Regions from separate parts of the Streptomyces sp. NPDC085944 genome, predicted to be linked through region 1. Evidence: riboswitches for the same ligand, from Rfam matches in the RefSeq annotation. Region 1 holds a riboswitch; each other region holds the start of a gene.

The links. A riboswitch is a leader RNA that binds a small molecule or an ion and turns the genes downstream of it on or off. The one in region 1 is predicted to bind cyclic di-AMP.
Positions count from the first base shown of each region.
Region 2: linked by a shared signal. The riboswitch ahead of AB0P07_RS29550 (M23 family metallopeptidase) and the one ahead of AB0P07_RS10250 (LysM peptidoglycan-binding domain-containing M23 family metallopeptidase) in region 1 are both predicted to bind cyclic di-AMP.
Region 3: linked by a shared signal. The riboswitch ahead of AB0P07_RS04365 (C40 family peptidase) and the one ahead of AB0P07_RS10250 (LysM peptidoglycan-binding domain-containing M23 family metallopeptidase) in region 1 are both predicted to bind cyclic di-AMP.

Region 1 is NZ_JBFBJX010000004.1:355,975-363,688, forward strand. Features, by position in the region: gene dxs (1-deoxy-D-xylulose-5-phosphate synthase) at 1-816, shown strand, start outside; gene AB0P07_RS10230 (aspartate aminotransferase family protein) at 817-2,202, shown strand; gene AB0P07_RS10235 (XRE family transcriptional regulator) at 2,267-2,881, shown strand; gene AB0P07_RS10240 (DUF6126 family protein) at 2,878-2,997, shown strand; gene AB0P07_RS10245 (tyrosine-protein phosphatase) at 3,018-3,815, opposite strand; cyclic di-AMP (ydaO/yuaA leader) riboswitch at 4,241-4,398, shown strand; gene AB0P07_RS10250 (LysM peptidoglycan-binding domain-containing M23 family metallopeptidase) at 4,403-5,350, shown strand; gene AB0P07_RS10255 (SGNH/GDSL hydrolase family protein) at 5,570-6,355, shown strand; gene AB0P07_RS10260 (TetR family transcriptional regulator C-terminal domain-containing protein) at 6,391-6,990, opposite strand; gene AB0P07_RS10265 (MBL fold metallo-hydrolase) at 7,165-7,714, shown strand, end outside.
Region 2 is NZ_JBFBJX010000018.1:27,951-35,664, forward strand. Features, by position in the region: gene AB0P07_RS29535 (GNAT family N-acetyltransferase) at 1-768, opposite strand, end outside; gene AB0P07_RS29540 (HPr family phosphocarrier protein) at 970-1,251, shown strand; gene AB0P07_RS29545 (GntR family transcriptional regulator) at 1,375-2,070, opposite strand; gene AB0P07_RS29550 (M23 family metallopeptidase) at 2,199-2,963, opposite strand; cyclic di-AMP (ydaO/yuaA leader) riboswitch at 2,976-3,140, opposite strand; gene AB0P07_RS29555 (pitrilysin family protein) at 3,332-4,720, opposite strand; gene AB0P07_RS29560 (pitrilysin family protein) at 4,717-6,084, opposite strand; gene AB0P07_RS29565 (DNA topoisomerase IV subunit A) at 6,422-7,714, shown strand, end outside.
Region 3 is NZ_JBFBJX010000002.1:135,059-142,772, reverse strand. Features, by position in the region: gene AB0P07_RS04385 (urease accessory UreF family protein) at 1-575, opposite strand, end outside; gene AB0P07_RS04380 (urease subunit alpha) at 584-2,305, opposite strand; gene AB0P07_RS04375 (urease subunit beta) at 2,298-2,609, opposite strand; gene AB0P07_RS04370 (urease subunit gamma) at 2,624-2,926, opposite strand; cyclic di-AMP (ydaO/yuaA leader) riboswitch at 3,570-3,712, shown strand; gene AB0P07_RS04365 (C40 family peptidase) at 3,716-4,189, shown strand; gene AB0P07_RS04360 (ATP-binding protein) at 4,182-4,673, opposite strand; gene AB0P07_RS04355 (helix-turn-helix transcriptional regulator) at 4,890-5,750, shown strand; gene AB0P07_RS04350 (DUF397 domain-containing protein) at 5,772-5,999, shown strand; gene AB0P07_RS04345 (8-amino-7-oxononanoate synthase) at 6,042-7,169, opposite strand; gene bioB (biotin synthase BioB) at 7,320-7,714, shown strand, end outside.

The DNA of each region.
Region 1 (7,714 bases):
GTCGCCGTGTACGCGACCTTCCTCAACCGTGCCTTCGACCAGCTCCTGATGGACGTGGCACTGCACCGCTGCGGGGTCACCTTCGTCCTGGACCGGGCCGGCGTCACCGGCGTCGACGGGGCCTCGCACAACGGCATGTGGGACATGTCCGTCCTCCAGGTCGTCCCCGGCCTGCGCATCGCCGCGCCGCGCGACGCCGACCAGCTGCGCGCCCAGCTGCGCGAGGCGGTCGCGGTGGACGACGCGCCGACGCTGCTGCGCTTCCCCAAGGAGTCCGTCGGTCCCGCCGTACCCGCCGTCGACCGGATCGGCGGCCTGGACGTCCTGCACGCCGCCGAGCGGCCCGAGGTGCTGCTCGTGGCCGTCGGCGTGATGGCGCCCGTCTGTCTCGGCGCCGCCGAACTCCTCGAGGCCCGCGGCATCGGCTGCACCGTCGTCGACCCCCGCTGGGTCAAGCCCGTCGACCCGGCGCTCGCGCCCCTCGCGGCCGAGCACCGCCTGGTGGCCGTCGTCGAGGACAACAGCCGCGCCGCCGGGGTCGGCTCCGCGGTGGCCCTGGCGCTCGGCGACGCCGAGGTCGACGTCCCCGTACGCCGATTCGGCATTCCCGAGCAGTTCCTCGCGCACGCCAAGCGCGCCGAGGTGCTCGCGGACATCGGCCTCACCCCGGTCGACGTCGCCGGCCGGATCGCCGCGAGCCTGGCCCTGGCCGAACCGGCCGGCGAACAGGCGGGGGAACCGGCGGTGGAACAGCCCGGCGACGGGCGGATGTCCGGCGACGGACGGATCGTCATGCCAGCGCAAGGAGAGAACTGAATGACCAAGGAGTTCGACCTCGCCGCGCTCTTGGCCGAGCGCGGCGCCGAGCGGTACGAGCTGCACGCCAGGTACCTCAACCACCAGCAGCCGCGCATGCTGCGCACCATCGGCTTCGACAAGGTCTACGAGCGGGCCGAGGGCGCACACTTCTGGGACGCGGACGGCAACGACTACCTGGACATGCTCGCCGGGTTCGCCGTCATGGGCCTGGGCCGCCACCACCCCGTCGTCCGCAAGGCGCTGCACGACGTCCTCGACGCCTCGCTCGCCGACCTGACCCGCTTCGACTGCCCGCCGCTGCCCGGCCTGCTGGCGGAGAAGCTGCTCTCCTACAGCCCCCACCTGGACCGCGTCTTCTTCGGCAACAGCGGCACCGAGGCCGTCGAGACCGCCCTGAAGTTCGCCCGGTACGCGACCGGCAGGCAGCGGATCCTGTACTGCTCCCACGCCTTCCACGGACTGACCACCGGCTCCCTCTCCGTCAACGGCGAGGACTCGTTCCGCAAGGGCTTCGCGCCGCTGCTGCCCGACACCGCCGTCCCGCTCGGCGACCTGGACGCCCTGGCCCGGGAGCTGAAGAAGGGCGACGTGGCCGCGCTGATCGTGGAGCCGGTCCAGGGCAAGGGCGTGCACGAGGCACCGCCCGGCTATCTGCGCGCCGCGCAGGACCTGCTGCACCGGCACAAGGCGCTGCTGATCGCCGACGAGGTGCAGACCGGGCTCGGCCGTACCGGGAAGTTCTACGCCTACCAGCACGACGACGGCGTCGAACCCGACCTGGTCTGCGTCGCCAAGGCGCTGTCCGGCGGATACGTGCCGGTGGGAGCGACCCTGGGCAAGGACTGGATCTTCCAGAAGGTCTACTCCTCGATGGACCGCGTGCAGGTCCACTCGGCCAGCTTCGGGTCCAACGCGCAGGCCATGGCCGCCGGCCTCGCCGTGCTGTCGGTGATGGAGAACGAGGAGATCGTCGCGAACGCCGCCGCGGTGGGGGACCGGCTGAAGTCCCGGCTGGCCGCACTGGTGGACCGTTACGAACTGCTCGCCGACGTCCGGGGCCGCGGACTGATGATCGGCATCGAGTTCGGCCGGCCCAGCTCCCTGAAACTGCGCAGCCGCTGGACGATGCTGCAGGCCGCGCGGAAGGGACTGTTCGCGCAGATGGTGGTCGTGCCGCTGCTGCAGCGGCACCGCATCCTGACCCAGGTGTCCGGCGACCACCTGGAGGTGATCAAGCTGATCCCGCCGCTGATCATCGACACCGACGACGCCGACCGGTTCGTCGACGCCTTCACGGAGGTGATGGAGGACGCGCACAATGGCGGTGGACTGATGTGGGACTTCGGGAAGACCCTGGTCAAGCAGGCGGTGGCCAACCGCTGACCGACTTTTTTGCCTGTGAGGCAAGAAATTTGCCTGCGGGGCAACACTCGGGCTGAATGGAGGCATGAGCTCCTCCGAGACCGGCCCCGCCGAGGGTGCGGTCGCCGCCGTCGCACCGCAGCTGCGCGAGCTGCGGCGGCGGGCCGCCCTCACCCTGGAGGCCGCGGCCCGCGCCGCAGGGCTGTCACCCGCCCACCTCTCCCGCCTGGAGACCGGGCAGCGCCAGCCCTCACTGCCGATGCTGCTCGCCCTCGCCCGCATCTACGGGACGACCGTCGCCGAGCTGCTGGGCGAGACCGCGGCCGACCGGGACGCTGTCGTGCGCGCCGCCGACATGGAGGCCACGAGCGCGGGCGGCTGGACGTATTACCAGGCCGGAGCGCCGGGCCGGGGCATGCAGGCCCTGCGCGTCGAGGTGCCGTACGGCTCCCAGGGCGACGTCGTGCGGGTGCACCCAGGAGAGGAGTGGCTCCACGTCCTCAGGGGCCGGCTGCGGCTGCGCCTCGGGGACACCGAGCACCGGCTCACCGCCGGGGACAGTGCCCACTTCGACTCCATGACCCCGCACCGGATCGCGGCGCAGGACCCCGACGGGGTCGAGCTGCTCTTCGTCCACACCCTGCTGCAGAGCCCGACGGCCGCGCTGTGCCTCGGCCCGACCCCTGGAGAGACGCCATGAGTGCCATCGAGGACAAGTTCCCGCGCGCCCTGTGGGTGCGCCTGGTCATCTACATCGCCCTGGGGCACGTCTTCGGCGGCTTCCTCTACCTGCTGTTCGAGGTGGGCGCCAAGTAGCCCGTCCGCGAGCGGGTGGCTCAGTCCACCATCCGCTCGCGCAGCCGCTCCCGGGTCCCGGCGCCGAGCCGCAGCCCTTTCTCCAGATAGGCGTCGACTCCGCCCCACGTCTCCTCGATCGTCTCGAAGGCCGCCGCCAGGTACTCGGCGCGCGCGTCGAACAGCGGGCTGAGCAGTTCCATGACCTCGGGGGAGTAGGCGGAGGCGGCGGTGCTGCTGCGGCGCACCTTGTAGCGGCGGTGCGCGGCGTTCGACTTCAGGTAGTCCTCGACGACGGCCTCGCGCTCGACACCCAGGGCGAGCAGGGTGACCGCGATCGACAGGCCCGCGCGGTCCTTGCCGGCCGCGCAGTGCATCAGCGCCGGGACGCTGTCCTCGGCGAGCGCGTGCAGGATCCGGGAGTGCTCCGAGGTGCGCTCCGTGACCATCGCACGGTAGGAGGCGACCATGCGCCGGGCGCCCTTGCCGTCGCCGAGGATCCCGTGCAGCTGGTCGAGATCTCCGTCCCGGACCATCTTCCAGAACTCGGCGCCGTCGGCCGGATCGCTCAGCGGCAGGTTCACATTGCGCACGCCCGGCAGCTCGACGTCCGCGCCGTCGAGCTTCTGGTCGGCCGCGTTGCGGAAGTCGAAGATCGTGTGCAGGCCCAGCGAGGCGAGGAACGCGGCATCCTCCCCGGTGGCATGAGCCAGGTGGCCGCTGCGGAACAGCACCCCCTGCCGTACCCGCCGGCCGTCCACGGTCGGCAGTCCGCCCACGTCCCGGAAGTTGCGCACACCGGTCAGCTCGGGTTCGGTCGACGGGACCTGCTGCGTCACGGGGGCTCCTCCCACTCCGCCCCGCCGCCGCTGCTCGCCGGCGGGCGCCATTCGACGATACGGCATGGCCGGTGCGCGAAGGCCGTTCAGGCAGGGGTATTGCGGGCCGGAAAGGGCCTTCTGTCCGAATTGGATGATTGGTTATAACTGGGCCTGAAATGGCGGCAGGTGGGTGAGGGGCGCGTGAGCAGCGTCATATCCGTGACCGAGCGTTGCCCGTCATGTTCACGTAATCCGGCCCGTTCTCAAGGGAATTCAGGGAAAGCGGTGCGAGGGAAATCGACGCAGGGTTACCGGGATTTCCCGTAATGGATCAATAGAAACAGCTGTCGCCGGAACCTCTCGCTTGTCCCTGTGCGTCTTGGTCCCTTACGTTCACCACCGATCCGGACGGACGCCTAATCCTGCCGCCGACCGGAGCCCGCACTCATCCACCACCCGTACACGGCAGGAGCGGGGGACCCACAGGTAGAACTGCCTGTTCCGGTTCCCGGAACGGCTTGGGGTAAAGCCGCGCTTCGGCGCGGCCGGGCATCTCCAGCCCGCACCCGACAGCTCACCTCGCAGGCGCCGGAGAGGAATTCGCCATGCCCGCGAAGGGTAAGCACCGCCGTACCAGGGCCATGCGCCTGACCCGCACCATCGCCGTCGCCGGAACCGGTGGCGCCGCGCTCGCGCTCCCGCTGATGGGTGCCGCCTCCGCCAACGCCGCCCCCGCGCACTCCGTTTCCGAGCAGGCCGTGCAGTCCGTTCCGGCGTCGGCCAAGAAGGCCGCCGCGAACGGCTCCGACAAGAACGCGGAATCCCGCACATACACCGTGAAGAGCGGTGACTACCTTTCGAAGATCGCCGACGAGCAGCACGTCGACGGCGGCTGGAAGAAGCTCTACGCGGACAACCGCGAGGCCGTCGGCTCCGACCCGTCGCTGATCCACCCGGGTCTCGAGCTCTCGATCGCCGGCCAGGCCGCCAAGTCCTCGGCGCCGTCCTCCGCGCAGTCGCAGAAGCCCGCCGAGAAGCAGAAGCCCGCCGAGAAGCCGGCCCAGAAGTCGACGGACACCACGAAGACCGCTGCCACCGAGTCCTCGGCGTCCTCGGACTCCGGCACCCAGTCCGCGGGCACCACCAGCGGTTACACCTCCCCCGTCGCGGGCGGCACCGTCGGCACCCCGTACCACCAGTCCGGCAGCATGTGGTCCAGCGGCTACCACACGGGTACCGACTTCGTCGTTCCGACCGGCACCTCGCTGAAGGCCGTCGGCGCGGGCACCGTCGTCTCCGCCGGCTGGGGCGGCGCTTACGGCAACCAGGTCGTCATCAAGCTCGACGAGGGCCACTACGCCCAGTACGCCCACCTCTCCTCGCTCTCCGTCTCCGCCGGTCAGACCGTGACGACGGGACAGCAGGTCGGCCTCTCCGGCGCCACCGGCAACGTGACCGGCCCGCACCTGCACTTCGAGATCCGCACCACGCCGGACTACGGCTCGGACATCGACCCGCTCGCGTTCCTGCGCTCGCACGGCGTCTCCGTCTGACGACCGGCTCCGCGCGGCCTCCGCACCCCGAAGGCCGGACCCCGATCCCCGGGTCCGGCCTTCGGCGTGTCCGGACCTCGGCGTATTCCGGAATTGACGAACACTTTAGGCGTGGCCTTTCTCACCGACCGTCAACCCCTGCCTACGGTCGCGTAGGTCACATTCCAAGGTGAATCATGGGCCGACGTGGCAGACGATTCGAAGAGTGACAGCAGAGCAGTGATCGGGTCGTACGTGGCGGTGGGGGACAGCTTCACCGAGGGCGTCGGCGACCCCGGCCCCGGCGGGGCGTTCGTCGGCTGGGCCGACCGGCTGGCCGTACTGCTCGCGGACCGGCGCCCCGAGGGAGACTTCACGTACACGAACCTCGCCGTGCGCGGCAGGCTCCTCGACCAGATCGTGGCGGAACAGGTCCCCGGGGTCGTCGCCCTCGCGCCGGACCTGGTGTCCTTCGCGGCGGGCGGCAACGACATCATCCGGCCCGGCACCGACCCCGACGAGGTCGCCGAGCGGTTCGAACTGGCGGTGGCCGCGCTGACCGCCGCGGCCGGCACCGTCCTGGTGACCACCGGGTTCGACACCCGCGGGGTGCCCGTCCTCAAGCACCTGCGGGGCAAGATCGCCACGTACAACGGGCACGTGCGCGCCATCGCCGACCGCTACGGCTGCCCGGTGCTCGACCTGTGGTCGCTCCGCAGCGTCCAGGACCGCAGGGCGTGGGACGCCGACCGGCTGCACCTGTCGCCGGAGGGCCACACCCGCGTGGCGCTGCGCGCCGGACAGGCCCTCGGCCTGCGCGTCCCGGCCGACCCCGACCAGCCCTGGCCGCCCCTGCCGCCCCGCGGCACGCTCGACGTGCGGCGCGACGACGTGCACTGGGCGCGCGAGTACCTGGTCCCGTGGATCGGGCGCCGGCTGCGCGGCGAGTCGTCGGGCGACCACGTGACGGCCAAGGGAACGCTGTCGCCGGACGACATCAAGACGCGGATCGCCTCGGTGGCCTGAGGCGGACCGGGCGGCCGGGCCCCGTGCGACAGCCCCTAACGTCGTGCGGACACCAGGGCCGCCCGCTCCAGGCCCAGTTCCCGGGCCAGCGCCTCGTCCACCCACTCCTGCGCCCGGGCCCGCGAGACCGTGCCCGCGTACGACGTGAGCTGCACCGCCAGCCCGTCGAGCAACGCCGTCAGACGCAGGGCGGCGGTCTCCGGGTCGGGGCAGGAGAACTCGCCGCCGGCCGCGCCCTCGGCGATGACCTCGGCGAGCGCCGCCTTCCACTGCCGGTCCAGCTCGCGCGTGACCTCCCGCAGCGCGGGCTCGCGCGGCGCCGCCGCCCAGCCCTCGATCCACAGCCGCCAGCCCTTGGCGTGACCGGTCGGCGCATACCACCGCACGGCCGCCCGCAGGCGGCGCAGCGCCGTCGTACGACGGGTGAGCAGCTTGTGCAGATGGGCGAGATCGGCCTCGGCGGCGTGCGTGAACGCGGCGGCCACCAGCCGTTCCTTGGTGGAGAAGTGATAGAGCACCAGAGCGTTGCTGACACCGAGCGCGGCGGCCACGTCGGCGATCCTCAGCGCCGCCACGCCCCGCGCCGATATCTGCTCGACGGCAGCGCGCAGCAACTCCTCGCGGCGCTCCGCCACGCTCAACCGGACTCTCCCCACGCACGTCACCCTATACAGGCCCCCGACGTGCCGTGAGGCCCTTGCGGTTCGCCGCGGACCGGGAACACGGATGTGGCGTCCGTCGTTCGAGGTGTCGTAGGACGAGACGAAGACGAACAAGACGAGAGCCTGACCGCTCCACCTGGAGGTACCGTGCCCGCTTTCCGTTCCCCGCATCCCGGGTTCAGCGTGCCGCGGCCCGCGGCCTTCGGCGCGGACCCGGGTGGCGAGCGGATGGCGCGCATCCGCAGATCCCCGCACTTCCGCGACGGCGTCTTCCAGAACCCCGGCGGCCCCGCCCGGACCCGGCCGTCCGGTTCGGCCACCGAGTTCGCCAAGATCTACTTCGACAAGCAGGCGCGGCTGGGCCGGTCCCCGCGGGGCTCTGTCCCGGTGCACGCCACCACCCTGGCCGACATCGCCAGGCCGCCCGCCACCGGACTCCGGCTGACCTGGATGGGCCACTCCAGCGTGCTCGCCGAGATCGACGGGCAGCGCGTGCTCTTCGACCCCGTGTGGGGGGAGCGCTGCTCCCCGGTCCCCTTCGCCGGCCCCAAGCGCCTGCACCCGGTCCCGCTGCCGCTGGCCGCCCTCGGCCCCGTCGACGTCGTCGTCATCTCCCACGACCACTACGACCATCTGGACATGCCGACCATCAAGGCGCTGGCCCGCACGGACACCGTGTTCGCCGTGCCGCTGGGCG
Region 2 (7,714 bases), on a different contig from region 1:
CTTCTGCTCCTCGGGAAACGCCCTGTTCACGGCGTACAGACGGCCCGTGTAGCCGGCGTCGCGGATGTTGTCGAGGATGCTGCGGCCGACGCCGCCCGGGGTGCGGCCGGTGCCGACGACCGCGACCGAGCCGGGCTGCAGCAGCCGCTGGACGGAACGGGCCTCCGCGCGCTGCTCGCGCCCGTACTGCACGGCGAGCGAGCGGTCGGTGGGTTCGAGACCGAACTCCAGGCGGACCACGCCGTCCTCGAAGCTCCGCTTCTGGGTGTACCCGGCGTCCATGAAGACTTTGATCATCTTGGTGTTGGCGGGCAGCACCTCGGCGGCGAAGCGGCGGATGCCGCGCTCGCGGGCGACGGCGGCGATGTGCTCCAGGAGGGCGGAGGCGACGCCGCGTCCCTGGTGGGCGTCCTGGACGAGAAAGGCGACCTCGGCCTCGTCGGCCGGTGCGGTGGCGGGTGTTCCGCCGGCGCCGATCCGGTCGTAGCGTACGGTGGCGATGAACTCGCCGCCGATGGTGGCCGCGAGTCCCACCCGGTCCACAAAGTCGTGGTGCGTGAAGCGGTGGACGTCCTTGGCGGACAGGCGAGGGTACGGCGCGAAGAAGCGGTAGTACTTCGACTCGTCGGAGACCTGCTCGTAGAAGCTGACCAGGCGCTCGGCGTCATCAACGGTGATGGGGCGGACGCGCGCGGTGCCGCCGTCGCGCAGCACCACGTCGGCTTCCCAGTGGGCGGGGTACTCGTGCCGGTCCGACGAGGTCTGCATGGGCCCCAGACTACGGCTCGCGTACGACAACGGCGCGGGGCAGTCTGTGGACAACGGAATCCCGGACCGAGGCCGCGGTCCGGGCACCGCACGGGACGGCACACGCGGTCGTCCCGCCTTGCTTCACGATGTGGGAAACTGGTCTAGACAACCTGGTCTAGACAACTCCAACCCCTCTGAACACCTGAAGGGCAGCATCACATGGCTGAGCGCCGCGTCAACGTCGGCTGGGCCGAGGGTCTCCACGCCCGCCCCGCCTCCATCTTCGTCCGAGCCGCCACGGCCACAGGCGTCCCGGTGACGATCGCCAAGGCCGACGGGTCCCCCGTCAACGCGGCCTCCATGCTGGCCGTCCTCGGCCTCGGCGCCCAGGGTGGCGAGGAGATCGTCCTCGCCTCCGACGCCGAGGACGCCGAGGCCGCCCTGGACCGGCTGGCGAAGCTGGTCGCCGAGGGGCTCGAGGAGCTTCCCGAGACCGTCTGACGGACCAGGGAGCAGCAGCACCGAAAGGCCCGCCGGTATCGCCCGGCGGGCCTTTCACCTTTTCCGTTCCGAGCACCGGAAAAGCGGTCCTTGAATTCCCCGCCTCTTTGTACGGCACTCGTGTTACTTCGGCAGCACCGCCGTGTGTACGGATTGTTGCGCATTCCTCACGCACTCCGTCCGCCCGCCGCCGGAGGCGAACCGCAGCCGGTATGCCGACGCCGACCGTTCGGTGTGCAGCGTCATGAGCGCCCGGGCGCGTTCACCGTCGCCCCGGGCCACCGCGTCGACGATCGCGCCGCACTCCGCCCAGTGCTGCACGGGTCCGGCGGGGGCCTCCTGGACGTACATCCAGGCGATCTTGTGGCGCAGTTGGGTCAGGAGTGCGGCCAGGGAGGGGCTGCCCGCCGCCCGGGCGAGGGTCTCGTGGAACCAGCCGCCCAGCGGGCGCAGATCCTCCCCGCCGCCCTGCCTGGCCCGCTCCTGCCCCAGCCTGACCAGGCCGCGCAACACCTTGAGGTGGGCCTCGGTGCGCCGCCGGGCAGCCCGGGAGGCACCGAGCGGCTCCAGGAGGGCGCGGGTCTCCAGCAGGTCGGCGGCCTCCTGCTCGGTCGGTTCCGCGACGCAGGCGCCCGCGTGCCGCCGGGTCACCACGAAGCCCTCCGCCTCCAGCGTGCGCAGGGCCTCGCGCACGGGGACGCGCGAGACGCCGTAGCGGCGGGCGAGGATTTCCTCGGTGAGCCGGCTCCCGCGTCCGTGGACACCGGCGACGATGTCGTCCCGGATCGCCGTGCACACAGAATGCGCCGGAATACGCATGACCGACCTCCGCCTCGATCCCTGAAACGTCGACGATGGACGCATGTTCAGCGACTCTAGGCCAATCAAGCGAATATGGAATGCGAAAAGCCCCGACTCAAGGAGGCGGGGCTTTTCTGACGCGGCCGTCAGACGTTCACGCCGTGCGAGCGGAGGTAGGCGACGGGGTCCATGTCCGAGCCGTATTCGGGGCTCGTGCGTGCCTCGAAGTGCAGGTGCGGTCCGGTGACGTTGCCGGTGGCGCCGGAGAGGCCGATCTGCTGCCCGGGCCCGACCGACTGACCGACCGAGACGCCGATGGAGGACAGGTGCCCGTACTGCGTGTACGTGCCGTCGTGCATCTTGATGACGACCTGGTTGCCGTACGCACCGCCCCAGCCGGCCTCGACGACGGTGCCGACGCCGACCGCGTGCACGGAGGTGCCGCCGGCGGCGTGGAAGTCGATGCCGGTGTGACTGCCGGAGGACCACAGGGAGCTGCCGGCCCGGTACGCGGTGGAGACGTAGGAGGCGGTGATCGGCGTGACGAAGGTGTTGAGGCGCTTGCGCTCCGCCTCCCGCGCGGCGCGTTCCTTGGCCTCGCGCGCCTCCTTGGCCGCCTCGGCCGCCCGCTCGCGGGCCGCTTCCCGGGCCGCCTCGCGGGCGGCGGCGTCCACGGCCGCCTGCTTCTGGGCGACGGCCTGGGCGTCGATCTCGTCGGCTATGGAGTCGCCGATGGTGACGACCGGGGTGAGTCCGCTCTGCTCCACCTCGGGCTCGGCGGCGAGCGCCGGAGCCGCGAGGGTGCCGACGACGCCGGTGGTGGCGAGGGCCGCGACTCCCGCCGCACGGGCGGTGGTGCGGTGCACCCGACTGGGACGGCGGTGCTTCCCGGTGGCGCGCGTGAACGCCATGTAGAGGCTTGTCCTTTCCTTCCCTCTCGCCTACCGGGTTAGCTGACGGGTTCGGAGGTGGAAGGTCTCCTACGGACCCCCTCGCTGCGCGCGCGGGCGTCCGATTCACCCCAGGGACTGCGGTGGGTCCCCGGCTCCCCTGGCTCGCGCCGTACGGGGACTCGGCGATGACTGTCCGGTGCCGCGGGTGCGGCGCACTGCCTGACGAACAGCCCGGAAGACGCTAAACGCGGCTGTGTTCAATCCTCAAACGCAACAGGCTTTTTGTAGCGCACGCCACAGGGCAGACAGGCAGCCACTCCCCCAATTGGGACATACGGCGGCCCTGGTGACACTCCGGTCACCAGGGCCACCGCACGCGCCTGCCGCTACTCGGCCGCCACCACGGTGACTTCACCGATGCCGAGGGCCTCGACGGGCTCCTTGATCTGCGCCGCGTCGCCGACGAGGACCGTCACGAGGCGGTCCACCGGGAAGGCGTTCACGACCGCCGCCGTGGCCTCCACGGTGCCCGTGGCGGCGAGTTGACGGTAGAGCGTCGCCTGGAAGTCGTCGGGCAGGTGCTGCTCGACCTGGTCGGCGAGCGTGTCCGCCACGGCCGCCGCCGTCTCGTACTTGAGCGGCGCCACACCCACCAGGTTCTGCACGGCCACGTCGCGCTCGGCGTCGGTGAGCCCCTCCGCGGCGAGCTTGCGCAGCACCGTCCACAGGTCTTCCAGGGCGGGACCGGTGTTGGGGGTGTCGACGGAGCCGCTGATGGCGAGCATCGCGGCGCCCGTCCCGTCCGGCGCGGACCGCAGGACCTGGCCGAACGCCCGTACGCCGTAGGTGTATCCCTTCTCCTCGCGCAGGACGCGGTCCAGGCGCGAGGTGAGGGTGCCGCCGAGGCAGTACGTGCCGAGCACCTGCGCGGGCCACACGCGGTCGTGCCGGTCGGCGCCGGTGCGGCCGATCAGCAGCTGCGTCTGGACGGCGCCGGGACGGTCCACGATGACGACCCTGCCCCGGTCGTCGGCGGTCACCGGGGGCACGGGGCGCGGCTCTGCGGCCGGACCGGTCCACGCGCCCAGGGTGTCGCCGAGCAGCGCGTCCAGGTCGACGCCGGTGAGGTCGCCGACGACCACGGCGGTGGCCGTGGCGGGGCGGACGTGCCGCTCGTAGAAGGCGCGTACGGCGGCCGAGTCGACGGCCGCGACGGTCTCCTCGGTGCCCTGGCGCGGGCGCGACATGCGCGAGTCGGCCGGGAACAGCTCCTTGGAGAGTTCCTTCGCGGCGCGGCGGGAGGGGTTGGCCAGCTCGTGCGGGATCTCGTCGAGCCGGTTGCGCACCAGCCGTTCGACCTCGCCGTCCGCGAAGGCGGGCGCCCTGAGGGCGTCGGCGAGCAGGCCGAGCGCCTTGGCGAGGCGCGAGGCGGGGACCTCCAGGCTCAGCCGGACACCCGGGTGGTCGGCGTGCGCGTCGAGGGTGGCGCCGCAGCGCTCCAGCTCGGCGGCGAAGTCCTCGGCGGAGTGCTTGTCGGTGCCCTCGGAGAAGGCGCGCGCCATGATGGTGGCGACGCCGTCGAGACCGGCCGGCTCGGCGTCCAGGGGCGCGTCCAGGAGCACCTCGACGGCGACGACCTGCTGGCCTGGGCGGTGGCAGCGCAGCACGGTGAGTCCGTTGTCGAGGCTGCCGCGCTCGGGGGCCGGAAAGGCCCACGGCTTGGGCTCGCCGGCCTGCGGCTGTGCGTGGAAGTCCATGGTGGCGAGCTCGGTCACTTGGCCGCCTCCTCGTTCTCGTCGGTGGCGTCGGTCGGGTCGGCGTCGGTCTCGTCGGCCGGGGCGGTGGGCTCGTAGACGAGCACCGCGCGGTTGTCGGGACGCAGGCGGGCCTTGGCGACCTCCTGGACCTCCTCCGCGGTCACCTCCAGCACCCGCTGCACGGCGGTGAGGGCGAGCTGCGGGTCGCCGAACAGGACGGCGTACCGGCACAGTTCGTCGGCACGGCCGGCCACCGTGCCCAGGCGGTCCAGCCACTCCCGCTCGAGCTGGGCCTGGGCGCGCTCCATCTCCTCGGCCGTGGGGCCCTCCTCGGCGAACCGGGCCAGCTCCTCGTCGACGGCGGTCTCGATGACCGGCACCTCGACGTCGCCCGACGTCTTCACGTCCAGCCACCCCAGGGAGGGGGCTCCGGCGAGGCGCAGCAGGCCGAACCCTGCGGCCACGGCCGTACGGTCGCGGCGCACCAGCCGGTTGTAGAGGCGGGACGACTCGCCGCCGCCCAGGACGGTCAGGGCGAGGTCGGCCGCGTCGCACGCGCGCGTGCCGTCCTCCGGGAGGCGGTAGGCGGCCATCAGGGCGCGGGCCGGGACCTCCTCCTCGACGACCTCGCGCAGCTGCTCGCCCATGACGTCGGGCAGCGAGCCGTCCCGGGGCGGCTGCTTGCCGTCGTGCGAGGGGATGGAGCCGAAGTACTTCTCGATCCAGGCCAGCGTCCGCTCGGGGTCGATGTCGCCGACGACCGACAGCACGGCGTTGTTCGGCGCGTAGTAGGTGCGGAAGAACGCGCGCGCGTCCTCCAGGGTCGCCGCGTCCAGGTCGGCCATCGAACCGATCGGCGTGTGGTGGTAGGGGTGGCCCTCCGGGTAGGCGAGGGCGGTCAGCTTCTCGAAGGCCGTGCCGTAGGGGACGTTGTCGTAGCGCTGGCGGCGCTCGTTCTTGACGACGTCCCGCTGGTTCTCCATGGACTCCTCGTCCAGGGCGGCGAGCAGGGAGCCCATGCGGTCGGCCTCCAGCCAGAGGGCGAGCTCCAGCTGGTGGGCGGGCATGGTCTCGAAGTAGTTGGTCCGCTCGAAGCTGGTGGTGCCGTTGAGCGAGCCGCCGGCGCCCTGCACCAGCTCGAAGTGGCCGTTGCCCTTGACCTGGGCGGAGCCCTGGAACATGAGGTGCTCGAAAAGGTGAGCCAGGCCGGTGCGTCCCTTGACCTCGTGGCGCGAACCGACGTCGTACCAGAGGCACACCGCCGCGACCGGGGTCAGGTGGTCCTCGGAGAGCACCACGCGCAGGCCGTTGGCCAGGCGGTGCTCGGTCGCTGTCAGGCCGCCGGAGCCTGCCTGGGCTGTGGCCGTGTGACCCATGGGCATGTACGTCCCTTCGATCGCGAAATATCTGGTGGGATCACTGGGTGAACCACCGGGGGAATCAGCGGGCGGAACTGCGGAATTCCGCCGATCCTGCCACTGTATGCAAGCGTGCGGGCCGCCGGTGGAGTTCCCGGGGCTCGTACGCCGAGAGCGAGCAGGCGGTTGACGGGCCGCCGGGGACGGCTGCGCGGACGCTGCCCGCGGCACGAGGGCGTACGCTGCGGGCAGCGCCGGGCCGGGCAGCCCGTGACGGGTCCTGGTCGGTCGCTGTCAGTGCCGCAGTCCACAATGGACGGCGTCAGATCACCGTTCACGCTTCAGCAAGGAGCCGGCAGCGATGGCCCGCCGTAGTACGAAGACCCCGCCGCCCGACGACTCGTACGAGGAGAGGATCCTCGACATCGACGTCGTCGACGAGATGCAGGGCTCCTTCCTCGAGTACGCGTACTCGGTCATCTACTCCCGTGCGCTGCCGGACGCCCGCGACGGCCTCAAGCCGGTGCACCGCCGCATCGTCTACCAGATGAACGAGATGGGCCTGCGGCCCGAGCGCGGCTACGTGAAGTGCGCCCGCGTCGTCGGCGAGGTCATGGGCAAGCTGCACCCGCACGGCGACGCGTCGATCTACGACGCGCTGGTGCGCATGGCCCAGCCGTTCTCGATGCGCGTCCCCCTGGTGGACGGCCACGGCAACTTCGGCTCGCTGGGCAACGACGACCCGCCGGCCGCCATGCGGTACACCGAGTGCCGCATGGACGAGGCCGCGGGCCTGATGACGGAGTCCATCGACGAGGACACCGTCGACTTCGCCCCCAACTACGACGGCCAGGAGCAGGAACCGGTGGCGCTGCCCGCCGCCTTCCCGAACCTGCTGGTCAACGGCGCCTCGGGCATCGCGGTCGGCATGGCGACGAACATGCCGCCGCACAACCTGCGCGAGGTGATCGCGGCGGCCCGGCACCTGATCCGGTACCCGAACGCCGACCTGGACGCGCTGATGAAGCACGTGCCGGGCCCCGACCTGCCCACCGGCGGCCGCATCGTCGGCCTGCCCGGCATCCGGGACGCGTACGAGACGGGGCGCGGCACCTTCAAGATCCGCGCGACGGTGTCGGTGGAGACGGTGACGGCCCGCCGCAAGGGTCTCGTCGTCACCGAGCTGCCCTTCGCGGTCGGCCCCGAGAAGGTCATCTCGAAGATCAAGGACCTGGTCGGCTCGAAAAAGCTCCAGGGCATCGCGGACGTCAAGGACCTGACCGACCGCGAGCACGGACTGCGCCTGGTCATCGAGATCAAGAACGGCTTCGTGCCCGAGGCGGTCCTGGAGCAGCTCTACAAGCTGACGGCCATGGAGGAGTCCTTCGGCATCAACAACGTCGCCCTGGTGGACGGCCAGCCCCTCACGTTGGGCCTCAAGGAGCTGCTGGAGGTCTATCTCGACCACCGCTTCACCGTCGTCCGGCGCCGCAGCGAGTTCCGCCGCAGCAAGAAGCGCGACCGGCTGCACCTGGTGGAGGGCCTGCTCACCGCCCTGGTCGACATCGACGAGGTCATCCGGCTCATCCGCTCCAGCGAGAACTCCGCCCAGGCCAAGCAGCGGCTGATGGAGCGCTTCTCGCTGAGCGACGTC
Region 3 (7,714 bases), on a different contig from region 1:
ACGACGCGCTCGCCCGTCTCCACGGCCTCCTGAGCCGCCCGGTCCATCTCGTCCGAGAGCCGCGCCAGTACCCCCGTCGCGTCGAAGGGATCGAGACCGAGCAGCCGCACGACGGCCGTCGCGGGTCCGCTCGCCCCCTCGTAGAGGGCGCAGAACGCCGCGTCGAGCGGCCCCAGACCGGCCGCACGCGCGGCCAGTCCCAGCACGACGGGTTGATGCGCGCCCTTGGGGAACAGCGAGGCCACGGCGTCGAGTTCGGGACGCGGCCAGGTCGCCCGGGCGGCCCGCATCAGCTGCCGCCCCAGCCTGCGCCCGGCCACCCGCAGAGCGGGCGACGGGGTACGGGCGTCGACGGCGCGGTCGAGGTCCCCGGGATCGGCCCCGAGGGCGGCGGCCGCCGCAACGCACGCCGCGACGACCCCGTTCGTGTGCAACCGCCCCCGGCAGAACGCCTCCAGGCTCGCGGCGTCGGTGACGCGTCCCGCCCGGACGGCGGCCTCCGCCCCGCCGGAGTGGGCGTGCCCCCCGGCGGGGAAACGGCCGTCCGCGAGGACGAGCAGTGCTGCGCGGCTCATTCCGGCGCTCAGAAGAGGAAGTACCGCTGGGCCAGCGGCAGCTCGGCGACGGGAGCGGGCTCGACGAGTTCGCCGTCGATGGTCACCGCGAAGGAGTCCGCGGCGACCTCCACCCGGGGCAGCGCGTCGTTTCGCCGCATGTCCGCCTTGGTCCGGCCGCGCGTCGACCGGATGGGCACGAACGCCCGCCCGAGCCCGAGCCGCTCGGCCAGCCCGTCCTCGACGGCCTGCTCGGAGACGAAGTTGACCGAGTTGGTGGCGGGAGCGGTCCCGAGCGCCCCGTACATCGGGCGCGGCAGCACCGGCTGCGGCGTGGGAATGGAGGCGTTCGCGTCGCCCATCTGCGCGTACGCGATCTGACCGCCCTTGATGACGAGCTGCGGCTTCACGCCGAAGAAGCGGGGGTCCCAGAGCACCAGGTCGGCGAGCTTGCCGGTCTCGACGGAACCGACCTCGTGCTCGATGCCCTGGGCGACGGCGGGGTTGATGGTGTACTTGGCGACATAGCGACGGGCGCGGAGGTTGTCCGCGCGGGTGTCGCCGGGCAGGAGGCCGCGCCTGCGCTTCATCACGTGCGCGGTCTGCCAGGTCCGCAGGATCACCTCGCCGATGCGCCCCATGGCCTGGGCGTCGGACGACATGATGGAGATCGCCCCCATGTCGTGCAGGATGTCCTCGGCCGCGATGGTGCTGGGCCGGATCCGGGACTCGGCGAAGGCCAGGTCCTCGGGGACGGCGGGGTTCAGGTGGTGGCAGACCATCAGCATGTCGAGGTGTTCCTCGACGGTGTTGACGGTGTGCGGCCGGGTGGGGTTGGTGGACGCCGGCAGCATGTTGGGCAGCGACACCGCCGTGATCATGTCAGGTGCGTGGCCGCCGCCGGCGCCCTCGACGTGGAAGGCGTGCAGGGTGCGGCCCGCGACGGCGTCGAAGGTGTCGCCGACGAAGCCGGCCTCGTTCAGGGTGTCGGTGTGGACGGCGAGCTGGACGCCGGACTCCTCGCACACGTCCAGGCAGGCGGAGATGGCGGCGGGGGTCGCGCCCCAGTCCTCATGGATCTTGAAGCCGAGGACGCCGGCGCGCAGTTGGTCGCGCATGGACTCCTTCGACATGGTGCTGCCCTTGCCGAGGAAGCCGATGTTGACGGGGCTGGACTCCAGGGCGGCGAACATCCGCGCGAGGTGCCAGGCGCCGGGCGTGACGGTGGTCGCCTTGCTGCCCTCGGCCGGGCCCGTGCCACCGCCGATGAGCGTGGTGATGCCGGACGCCAGGGCCTCGTCGACGGCGTTCGGCGCGATGAAGTGGACGTGGGTGTCGATGCCGCCCGCGGTGACGATCTTGCCGTTGCCCGCGACGACCTCGGTCTCGGGACCGATGACCAGGTCGGGGTGGACGCCGTCCATGGTGTCCGGGTTGCCGGACTTGCCGATGCCGGTGATCCGGCCGTCGCGGATGCCGATGTCGGCCTTCACGATCCCCCAGTGGTCGATGATCACGGCTCCGGTGATCAGCGTGTCGGGGGCGCCTTCGGCCCGGGTGGTGCGCGCCTGCCCCATGGACTCGCGCAGGACCTTGCCGCCGCCGAAGACGGCTTCGTCGCCGGAGCGGCCGGGGCCGCCCGAGCGGTCCTCCTCGATCTCGACGAGGAGGTCGGTGTCGGCGAGGCGGATGCGGTCGCCGGTGGTCGGGCCGAACAGGTCGGCGTAGGCGGGGCGGGACAGCTCAGGCATCGAGGGCACCTCCGGTCGCGCCGCGCAGACCGACGACGACGCGGGCCCCCGCGAGGGGGATCAGCCGTACGTCGACGGGGATGCCCGGCTCGAACCGGACGGCGGTGCCGGCGGCGATGTCCAGCCGCCTGCCGTGCGCCGCGCCGCGGTCGAACTCGAGACCGGGGTTGACCTCGCCGAAGTGGTAGTGGGAGCCGACCTGGACGGGCCGGTCGGCGGTGTTGAGCACGGTCAGGCGAGTGACTTCGCGGCCTTCGTTGAAAGTGACCGGCTCGTCCGCGAACAGGATCTCTCCGGGGATCACGACTGCGGCCCCCGTCAGACGATCGGGTCGTGGACGGTGACCAGCTTGGTGCCGTCGGGGAAGGTGGCCTCGACCTGCACGTCGTGGATCATCTCGGGGACGCCCTCCATGACCTCGTCGCGCTGGACGAGCTTGCGTCCGGAGGACATGAGTTCACCGACGCCGCGCCCGTCCCGGGCGCCTTCGAGGATGTGCGCGGTGATCAGCGCGACGACCTCGGGGTGGTTGAGCTTCACGCCTCGTGCCCGGCGCTTCTCCGCCACGTCGGCGGCCACATGGATGAGCAGTCTCTCCTGCTCGTGCGGGGTCAGTTGCATTTACCACCTCACAGGGCATGACGCCGGGACCGGACGGTCCGGCTGTCGCGGCTGCCGCGACGGCTCTAGGTGTAACACACAGGAACAGGTCGGAATTTACCTACCGGTTCACGGAAAACCGCAGGTGGATCAGGGTGCAGACTAGGGCTGGAGTGTTACGGCCACATCACCCGGTTTTGACCGAGTGATTACCGATGCCGTCGGCGGTTTCCCGCCTGCCCACTCTCGGTCGGCGGCGTCCCGCACATCCGCTCCACCGACCACGACTCGCGGGGAACCGGTCTGAAACGGACCAAAAGGCGTACCCCCTATCGGTCTAGGAACACACCCGATTCGCCACCGGCCGAAGTTGCGGCGCCCGCCCTGCGGACGTGCGGGCTGCGCCACTGCGCCGCTGGTCCCGGCGCCGCCACCGCGGTCGACGGCTTCCCGGACCCGAGGGCGACAACCCGAACGGATGAGCGGCACGTAACAACACAAAGAGCACGTTCCGCTGGGAATTTCCCCCGGGGCGGGACAAGATCCGTGACTGACGACAAGCCCTCGCCGCAGCGGCGGGGCGGTCCGGGCGGACGCCGAGTCCTGCCGCCGTCCGGACGACCGGTCGCAAGGGAAGTGGATCGGCAGGAGTGGAGGACCCGAGCACGACGGGTCGCCGGCCCGGCCGCCTCCGCGAGGGGCACCGGACCGAGCGGTCCTTGGGGTGAAGCCGCACTCGTGCGGCCGGGCAACTTCGCCAGCCCGAATCCGACAGGTCATCCTTCACAGGCGGCTGACGAAGGGTTGCGCATGTCCGCGCTCAATCGTGTCCCGTCCCTGATGGCCCGTGCCGGTACGGCCTCGGCCCTCACCCTCGCCGCCGTGGGCGGCTCCGTCGTGGTCCCCGGCGTCGCCGCCGAGGCTGCCGCGGCGAGCCATGCGGCGAAAGCCCTCAAGGTCGCGGCCTCGAAGAAGGGTTCCCCGTACCGCTGGGGCGCCACCGGCCCCTACCGGTTCGACTGTTCCGGCCTGACCCTGTACTCGTTCAAGAAGGCCGGCAAGAAGCTGCCGCGCACCGCGGCCCAGCAGTACAACAAGACCCGCCGCGTCTCCGTCAAGAGCCGCAGGGCCGGAGATCTGGTGTTCTTCCACTCGGGTCGCAGCGTCTACCACGTCGGCATCTACGCGGGGAAGGGCAAGCTCTGGCACGCCCCTAAGACCGGGGACGTGGTGCGCCTGCAGAAGATCTGGACGTCAAGCGTCTGGTACGGCCGGGTCAAGTAGCCCGCCCGCGGGGGGTTGCGGCGTTCTCCCCCGCCGTCACTCCCGCGGGTGCGCTCGGCCCGCCCGGCGGCGTCCAGGGCAGTTCGATCGAGACGGTCTTGCCACCCTCGCGCGTGGGCCGGACCCGCAGCTTGCCGCCGCACTCGGCGGTCAGCCAGCGGATGATCACCATGCCCCGCCCGTTGTCCTGCTGGACGGCGGCCGGCAGGCGCCTGGGGAAACGCGGGTGACTGTCGGTGACCCCGATGCGCAGCCGCTCGTCGCGGTCGAGGACGAGGTCGACCGTGAAGGTGGGCGACTGCCCCAGTGTGTGCTGGACCGCGTTGGTCGCCAGTTCGGAGACGATGAGCCGGACGGTCTCGTACAGGTCGGCGTCGGCGGGCAGCCCCCATTCCGCCAGCGTGCCGACCGTATGGGTCCGCGCGGCGGCCACCGAGGCCGGATCGCTCGGCAGAGTGACGGATGCTTCCAGATGGTCTGCCATGGCGACGTCGTCCCTTTCTCACGGCACCGCGGGCCCGACACGGAGTGGACGGTTCGAGTACGGTCCCGGACTGGTGCTTCGCCGCCAGACTGCCATTGCCAGGCTCGCGAAGGGCGGCGATCCACCAAGATGTGCATATATCTGTCGCTCGAAGCGGTGAACTCTGCGACGGCAGAGCGTATTCGGGCGGCTCATAGGGAGTAGGGGAGTTGTCCCATGCAGCACGGTCCCGTGGTGCGCCGTCGGAAGCTGGGCGCGGAACTGCGCGCCCTGCGCACATCGGCGGGCATCACCAGCGGCGAGGCGGCCCGGCTCGTGGGCTGGCACCAGTCGAAGGTCAGCCGGATCGAGACGGGGACGAGCGGGGCGAAACCGGCCGACGTGCGGTTGCTGCTGGACGTCTACGGCGTGGACGACGAGCAGTTGCGGGGGCTGCTGGTGATGCTGGCGCGCTCCGAGGACGCGGCGGGACGCAACCACTGGTGGCACGCCTACCGCGGGGTACTGCCCCCGACCTACCGCGACTTCATCAGCCTGGAGTCGCAGGCCAGCGCGATGCGCACGCTGGAGACCACGGTGGTGCCCGGGCTGCTCCAGACGCCTCAGTACGCCCGCGCGGTGACCCGGGCCGCGGTGGACGGACTGCCGGAGGAACGGCTGGACACGCTGGTGGAGGTCCGGCTGGCCCGGCAGGACGTGCTGCGGGCCCAGCCACCGTTGGAGCTGAGCGCGGTCCTGGACGAGGCGGTGCTGCGCCGCGAGGTGGGCGGGCCCGAGGTGATGGCCCGTCAACTGACCCGGCTGGTCGAGGCCGCTCGGCTCCCCCATGTCCGGCTCCAGGTCCTGCCGTTTGCCGCCGGGGCGCACATCGGTGTCACCGGCCCTTTCGTAATCTTCTCATTTTCGAGCACTTCTGATCTCGATGTGGTTGTTCTCGACCACTTGACGAGTAGCCTGCACCTCGAACGGAAAGAAGACCTAGAGGCCTATACCGAGGCCTTCAACGCCCTTCTGATCCATGCCCTTTCGCCCGAGGACTCGTTGGACTTCATCGCCGCGACCGCGGCAGGCGCGTAAGGAGGCACCATGTCAGGCTTCATGTCCGAACGACCCCGGAACATCCCTGTCAGCACCGATCTGCCCGGTGTCCGGTGGCTGCGCAGCAGCTACAGCACCGGAGCGAACAACTGTGTGGAGACGGCCCGTCCGTCGGTCGGCCCGCGGGCCGGACTGCTCGCCGTGCGCGACTCCAAGAACCCGGCCGGACCCGCCCTGCTCTTCTCCCCCGGGAGCTGGACGGCGTTCACCGCGGGCGTCCGCGGCTGACCACGCCGGGCGCCGGACGACGCACGGCCGTGTCACGCCGACTCATGGCCGCGTTTCGCCGATCACCCGCACAGCGCGTTCGACCTGTTCCCCGGAGAGGTCCCCCCGAGCGGTCAGCCTGAGCCGTGAGATTCCGTCGGGCACGGAAGGAGGGCGGAAGCAGCCCACGGACAGTCCGGCCGCACGGCAGTCGGCCGCCCATCGCACGGCCCCCTCCGGGGAGGGCGCGCGCACCGAGACGACCGCGGCGTCCGGACGTACCGCGTCCAGACCCGCGGCGGTCAGGCGTGCGTGCAGTTCGGCGGCGACGGCGCGGGCCCGCGCCGCGCGCTCCGGCTCGCGGCCGAGCAGCCTGAGAGCCGCCAGGGCCGCTCCGGCCGCGGCGGGGGCGAGTCCGGTGTCGAAGATGAACGTGCGGGCGGCGTTGACCAGGTGGTCGATCACGCGGGCCGGGCCCAGCACGGCGCCGCCCTGGGCGCCGAGGGACTTGGACAGCGTGACCGTCACGACGACGTCGCCGCGGCCCGCGAGCCCCGCCCCCTGCGGGGCGCCCCGGCCGCCGTCACCGAGGACGCCGAGGCCGTGGGCGTCGTCGACGACCAGTCCGGCGCCGTACTCCCGGCACGCCCCGGCGAGCGCGGCCAGGGGCGCGGCGTCGCCGTCGACCGAGAAGACCGTGTCGGAGACGACGACGGCGGGTCCGTCGTGCGTCGCCAGCGCCTTGCGCACGGCGTCCGGGTCGGCGTGCCCCACGACCTGGGTGGCGCCTCTGGCGAGCCGGCAACCGTCGATCAGCGAGGCGTGGTTGCCCGCGTCGGAGACGACGAGACTGCCGTGCGGTGCGAGCGCGGTGACCGCGGCGAGGTTGGCCGCGTAGCCGGAGGAGAGGACGAGCGCGGCCTCGAACCCGCAGAACTCGGCCAGTTCGCGCTCAAGTTCGGTGTGCAGTCGGGTCGTGCCGGTGACGAGCCGTGAGCCGGTCGCGCCGCCGCCCCAGGTCCGCGCGGCCCGGACCGCCCCTTCGACGACCTCCGGGTGCCGGGCCAGTCCCAGGTAGTCGTTGCTCGCCAGATCCAGCAGCGGCGAGGCCGCCGGGCGGGGCCGCAGCACCCGTACGAGGCCCGCCTCGCGGCGCGCCCGGTCCTGCTCGTCGATCCAGCCGAACGCCATGGGGCGGTCCTCCGGGGTTTTGTAGGCAATGAACAGACATTAGCGGTCCGGCCACCCCCGCGAGGTGTGGCAATACCCACACGTCGATCTGTCAGTGTTGTGCGAAGTCTCCTTGGCCGCGGACGGCCCCTTAGGACAGGATCGGCTCTCATGGACCTGCTGAACACGCTGGTGGACAAGGGGCTTCGGCGCGAGTCGCCGACCCGCGAGGAGGCGCTCGCCGTCCTCGCCACTTCCGACGACGACGTGCTCGACGTGGTGGCCGCGGCCGGAAAGGTGCGCCGTCACTGGTTCGGCCGACGGGTGAAACTCAACTATCTCGTCAACCTCAAGTCGGGCCTGTGCCCCGAGGACTGCTCCTACTGCTCACAGCGGCTGGGCTCCAGGGCCGAGATCCTCAAGTACACCTGGCTCAAGCCCGACCAGGCCTCCGCGGCCGCCGCGGCGGGGGTGTCCGGGGGCGCCAAGCGGGTGTGCCTGGTGGCCAGCGGACGCGGTCCGACCGACCGGGACGTGGACCGGGTCTCCGACACCATCAAGGCCAT